Zobellia nedashkovskayae: one gene and its partner. The protein of the gene in region 1 interacts with the protein of each later gene in a pairwise test. Links are inferred from orthologs where the notes say so. Each region holds a gene or a part of one and is shown in the gene's direction. Other genes may lie near its edges.

Region 1 (3,217 bases):
ATAACTACATAAAGCTTTTGGCCTTAATCGTTGTAATAACGGGGCTTTACGCATTTTCTAACCAAAGAAGTGCGGATAGAAGCGTAAAGGGAATTGCGATTGAATTTGTAGAAAATCAACATTTATTTATCACCGAAGGAGCGGTTAATAAATTGTTAATACAAAAATTCGGTAGCCTGGAAAACATGCCTAAAGAAAAATTAGCTTTGAATACCATCGAGAAGGCCATTGAGGCCAACAAAATGGTAAAAAGTGCCCAAGTTTTTCTTACAGTAAGCGGTGAATTAGCGTCGAAAATCATTCAGCGTACACCAATCGGACGTGTAGAAGGGGATTCAAAATTTTATCTTGACGAGGATGGAAAGCAAATGCCATTGTCAAATAGCTACTCAGCACGTGTACCCATGATCACAGGTCGCACAACAGATGAAGGCTTAGCAGATGTCTATAAAATTTTGAATTATATCAATACGGACGAGTTTCTTAAGAAGAACATCATTGGGTTGCATATCGTAAATGAAGAGAAGTATCAACTTCGTTTTCGAACCGAAGAGTTTGTTGTCAATTTGGGAGATGTAGAAAGGTTGAAAGAAAAGTTTAGCAATTTCAAGGCATTTTACGCCAAGGCAAATAAAGACAAAACTCTGCAGAACTATGATGTTGTTAATTTAGAGTTTGACAATCAAGTAGTATGCACCAAAAATTAAGTTATGGAAGTAGGTAATTATTCGGTAGGATTAGACATTGGAACAACCAAAATCGTAGCTATAATCGGTAAGAAAAACGAGTATGGTAAGATTGAGGTTTTGGGTATTGGTAAATCTAAAAGTTTAGGTGTACACCGTGGTGTTGTAAATAACATTACACAAACTATCCAATCCATACAACAGGCAGTAGAAGAAGCTGAAGTTAATTCAGGTTTGAAAATTGGATCTGTTGTTGTGGGTATTGCCGGGCAACATATAAGAAGTCTGCACCATAGCGATTATATCACTAGGGCAGATTCTGAAGAGGTTATCAATGAAGAGGATTTGGATAAGCTTTGTAACCAGGTTTATAAGTTGGTAATGCTTCCAGGTGAAGAAATCATTCACGTACTTCCACAAGAATATAAAGTGGACGGACAGGCAGAGATTAAAGAACCGATAGGTATGTACGGTGGCCGTCTTGAAGCCAATTTTCATGTGGTAGTAGGTCAGGTTTCCTCTATCAAAAATGTGGGGAGATGTATCAAAAGTGCCGGCCTGGATTTAGGTAATATTACATTGGAGCCTTTAGCTTCTTCTGATGCCGTTTTGAGCAAAGAAGAAAAAGAAGCAGGTGTAGCATTAATCGATATAGGAGGTGGTACAACGGATTTGGCCATTTTTAAAGATGGTATCATACGTCATACGGCCGTAATCCCTTTTGGTGGTGGTGTAATTACCGAAGACATCAAAGAAGGATGCTCTATCATCGAAAAGCAAGCAGAACTTTTAAAGGTAAGGTTCGGTTCCGCTTGGCCAGGTGAAAACAAGGATAATGAAATAGTTTCAATACCCGGTTTAAGAGGTAGGGAGCCAAAAGAGATTACCCTTAAAAACCTATCTAAAATAATTCATGCACGTGTTGTTGAAATCGTAGAGCAAGTTTATGCAGAGATCAAGAATTACGGCCATGATGAACAAAAAAAGAAACTAATTGCAGGTATAGTTCTTACAGGTGGTGGAAGCCAGTTGAAGCATTTAAAGCAATTAGTGGAATACATTACGGGTATGGATACACGTATTGGGTACCCTAATGAACATTTGGCAGGCGATTCAGATGCCGAAATCGCCAGTCCGCTATATGCTACCGCTGTTGGTCTTTTGATGAATGCAGTAGAGAGTGAGAAAAAAAGTAAAGCTGAAGTTAAAGAAGAGCTTGTAGACGATGGAGAACTTGTTATGGCAGGCCATGAAGAAGAAGAACATCAGCAATTAAATTCGGCAAAAGTTCAACAAGAACGCAAATCGGTATTTGACAAATGGTCTGAAAAGTTGAAAGACTTTTTAGATAACGCCGAGTAAAAAACGACACACACATTAACCAGTAATAAAACACACTATGAGCAACAACACGGAATTTGATGGGATATCTTTCGATCTTCCAAAGAATCAAAGCAATGTAATTAAAGTAATTGGCGTAGGAGGCGGTGGTAGTAACGCAATTAACCACATGTTTCAGTCAGGCATCAATGGCGTAGATTTTGTAATCTGTAATACAGATTCGCAAGCCTTGAACAATAGTTCTGTGCCTACAAAAATACAATTGGGTGTTTCATTAACAGAAGGTTTGGGTGCTGGTGCCAACCCTGAGGTAGGTGAACAGGCTGCTTTGGAAAGTATGGAGGAGATCAAAGAGATGTTGGCCACTACTACCAAGATGATTTTTATTACCGCTGGTATGGGTGGTGGTACCGGTACCGGTGCTGCTCCTGTTATTGCAAGACAAGCAAAAGAATTGGACGTGCTTACCGTGGGCATCGTTACCATGCCTTTTGAGTTTGAAGGTAAAATGCGTTGCGAACAAGCACGTATAGGTATTGAAAAATTGCGTGCCAATGTAGATTCATTGATTGTTATAAACAATAACAAGCTTCGTGAAGTATACGGTAACCTAGGCTTTAAAGCAGGTTTCTCTAAAGCAGATGAAGTATTATCTACTGCAGCTAGAGGTATAGCAGAAGTAATTACACATCACTATACTCAGAATATTGACCTTAGAGATGCCAAGACTGTACTTTCTAATAGCGGTACTGCTATTATGGGGTCTGCTCAGGCAACTGGTTCGGCAAGAGCTCATGAAGCCATTACAAAGGCTTTGGATTCTCCGTTGTTGAACGATAACAAAATTAGTGGTGCCAAAAACGTATTGTTACTTATCGTTTCTGGTTCACAAGAAATCACCATCGATGAGATTGGTGAGATCAACGACTATATTCAGGTTGAAGCAGGTCATGGTGCCAACATCATTATGGGTGTAGGTGAGGATGAAGATTTAGGCGAGTCTATAGCAGTAACTATTATTGCTACGGGTTTTGATGTAGATCAACAGGATGAGATTGTAAATACCGAAACAAAAAAAATTATCCACACGTTAGAAGATGAGCAACGAGCTCAGCATGATTTAACGGCTAGAAAGAATATCGTTCATCAATTACCTATCGAAAAAGTAAAGGAAGTAGCACCGGTAATTA
Region 2 (3,237 bases), 430 kb from region 1 along the record:
ACGTTATGGGGAAAACCCACATCAAAAAGGATTTTTCTTTGGTGATTTTGACGCCATGTTCGACAAATTACATGGCAAAGAGCTTTCATACAACAACCTATTAGATGTTGATGCAGCGGTAAATTTAATGCTCGAATTCAAAAATGACGAACCCACTTTCGCTATTTTAAAACATAATAATGCTTGCGGATTGGCACAACGCAGCACATTGCACCAAGCCTATGTAGATGCATTGGCGGGAGATCCTGTTTCCGCTTTCGGAGGAGTTCTAATCAGCAACAAAAAAATTGACAAAGCAACTGCAGAAGAAATTCATACGTTATTTTGTGAAGTAGTTATTGCACCTAGTTATTCAAGTGATGCCCTAGAAATTTTAAAAGGCAAAAAAAATAGAATTATTTTAATTCAAAATGAAGTCGAAATGCCAGAGATGACGGTTAGAACCTGTCTAAATGGAATATTGCTTCAAGAGAAAGACCACAGAACGGATACTTTAGAGGGTTTACAGTACGTAACTGACACCAGACCGTCAGAACAAGATCTTGAAGATTTAATTTTCGCTTCAAAACTATGTAAGCATACAAAATCTAACACTATCGTTATTGCAAAAAACAAGCAATTATGTGCTAGTGGAACAGGCCAGACCTCTCGTGTAGACGCCCTGAACCAAGCAATTCACAAAGCAAAATCATTTAATTTTGATCTTAAAGGAGCCGTAATGGCGAGCGATGCGTTCTTTCCTTTCCCAGATTGTGTAGAGATAGCCAATAAAAGTGGTATTTCTAGCGTTATACAGCCGGGCGGGTCCATTAAGGACCAATTAAGTATCGATTATTGTAATGAAAATAGCGTATCTATGGTTATGACAGGCACACGTCATTTCAAGCATTAATTTCATTACTTTTGTCGATGAAATACACCCCTTATCAAGCTAGTAACATAACCAAACAGATTACAAATGGGATTTTTTGATTTCTTGACTGAGGAAATCGCCATCGATTTAGGTACGGCGAACACCCTAATCATACACAATGACAAGGTAGTTGTAGATAGTCCATCTATCGTAGCCCGAGATCGTATTTCTGGCAAAATCATCGCCGTTGGTAAAGAAGCCAACATGATGCAGGGTAAAACTCACGAAAATATTAAGACTATCCGTCCCTTAAAAGATGGGGTTATTGCAGATTTTGATGCATCTGAGAAGATGATTAATATGTTCATAAAGAACATTCCTGCTTTAAAGAAAAAATGGTTTCCACCTGCATTGCGCATGGTTATATGTATTCCTTCTGGTATTACAGAAGTAGAAATGCGTGCGGTAAAAGAATCCGCAGAACGTGTAAATGGTAAAGAAGTTTACTTAATTCACGAGCCAATGGCCGCAGCTATAGGTATTGGTCTAGACATCATGCAACCCAAAGGAAACATGATTGTTGACATAGGAGGTGGTACTACAGAAATTGCCGTAATAGCTTTAGGTGGTATTGTTTGCGATAAATCTGTTAAGATTGCAGGTGATGTTTTCACTAACGACATTATTTACTACATGCGTACTCAGCACAACCTATATGTAGGTGAAGCTACCGCAGAAAGCATAAAAATAGAAATAGGTTCTGCCACAGAAGATTTACAGACTCCACCAGATGAAAAATCTGTGCAAGGTCGTGATCTATTGACTGGTAAGCCTAAGCAAGTTCAGATTTCATATCGTGAAATTGCTAAAGCATTGGATAAATCTATACTTCGTGTAGAAGATGCCGTTATGGAGACACTTTCACAGACACCTCCAGAACTAGCTGCCGATATTTATAACACCGGTATTTACTTAGCCGGTGGTGGCTCTATGCTACGTGGACTTGACAGAAGGTTATCACAAAAAACAGACCTACCTGTATACATTGCCGAAGACCCGCTACGAGCAGTAGTTAGAGGTACAGGCATAGCACTTAAAAACTTAGAGCGCTACAAGAGTATCCTTATCAAATAAAACCTAAAGATTTCGGGGCGATTTCAAAAGGTTTTAAACTTTATTTCCATTCGGAATTGCTTCGCAGGTTTCACCAAATCTAATAGTGAATGCAGCAGATCATCAATTTTATCATACGATATAAGAATTTCCTTCTTTATGTCTTTTTGATGATTGTTTCCTTGGGCTTTACGATTCAATCGCATTCGTATCACCAGTCGCGTTTTTTCAATTCTTCCAATTGGATAACAGGTAATATTTTAGAAACCTCCAATGAAGTTTCAACATATTTTGGACTCGATACAGAGAATCAAAAACTTATGCAAGAGAATAAAAACTTGCGCAAGTTACTATTCAACAGAAAAGAATTGGACACCATAGTCTTAGACTCAGTTCAACTAACCTACACTATTACAACTGGTAAAGTCATTAAAAATAGTTTTGCAGATCCACGCAACTACATTACTATAGACCAAGGGAGTAGAGATAGCGTTGCACCGGATATGGGTGTTATTACCAGTAAGGGTATTTTAGGAATTATAGAAAATACTTCCAAAAATTTTGCCACCGTACAGTCTATTTTAAACGAGAAATCCAACATTAACGCCAAGATAAAAAACACCGATCATTTTGGTTCCTTGGTATGGGACACAAAAAGGTATAACGTAGTTCAATTGGTAGATATACCCAGGCTAGTACCACTTACGATTGGTGACACCATTGTAACCGGAGGCATGAGCAGTATTTTTCCCGAAAACATTCCTATTGGCACTATTAGAAAATTTGATCTCAACACCTCTCAAAGTTTTTACACTATAGATGTGGCACTTTTTAATGATATGACCAATATTAAGAACGTCTATATAATAGACAATTCTTATCGCGAAGAAATTTTAAAACTAGAAAAACTAACGGAGACAAATGGTCAGTAATTATTACTTCTTAAATGTCATTCGTTTTATACTATTGGTACTAGTACAGGTACTGGTGTTCAATAAGTTGAATTTTTTCGGCTTCATCAACCCAATGGTTTATATTTTGTTTCTTTATTGGTACCCTATAAAGGAGAATAGAGCAGCATTCATTGGTTTGGGTTTTTTACTAGGGATTGCTATAGATTTCTTTTCGGACACTATGGCAATACATGCGGCATCTACCATTACTATAGCCTACATGAGACCCGCAATAATGAGATTTGTTTTTGGTGTAAACTTTGAATTTCAAAGTTTTAAATTAAGTAATACCACTAGGGTACAACAAATTACATATTT

What was found.
Region 2: the proteins of ftsA (region 1) and IWB64_RS08515 interact in binary tests that used the Escherichia coli proteins (3 or more experiments, as listed by UniProt). The link is inferred for Zobellia nedashkovskayae from one-to-one orthologs.

Annotation. Positions count from the first base shown.
Region 1 is NZ_JADDXR010000002.1:2,451,106-2,454,322, forward strand. Bases 1-2,879 are described here. They hold ftsA (cell division protein FtsA), read left to right. Parts: upstream 1-710; coding sequence 711-2,048; downstream 2,049-2,879. Other genes in these bases: IWB64_RS10255 (cell division protein FtsQ/DivIB), read left to right, coding at 1-707; ftsZ (cell division protein FtsZ), read left to right, coding at 2,086-2,879. Outside these bases: more of ftsZ, read left to right, coding at 2,880-3,217. UniProt on the Escherichia coli protein: Essential cell division protein that assists in the assembly of the Z ring. May serve as the principal membrane anchor for the Z ring.
Region 2 is NZ_JADDXR010000002.1:2,020,491-2,023,727, reverse strand. Bases 74-2,972 are described here. They hold IWB64_RS08515 (rod shape-determining protein), read left to right. Parts: upstream 74-958; coding sequence 959-1,987; downstream 1,988-2,972. Other genes in these bases: mreC (rod shape-determining protein MreC), read left to right, coding at 2,077-2,898; purH (bifunctional phosphoribosylaminoimidazolecarboxamide formyltransferase/IMP cyclohydrolase), read left to right, coding at 74-892. Also shown: more of purH, read left to right, coding at 1-73. UniProt on the Escherichia coli protein: Forms membrane-associated dynamic filaments that are essential for cell shape determination. Acts by regulating cell wall synthesis and cell elongation, and thus cell shape.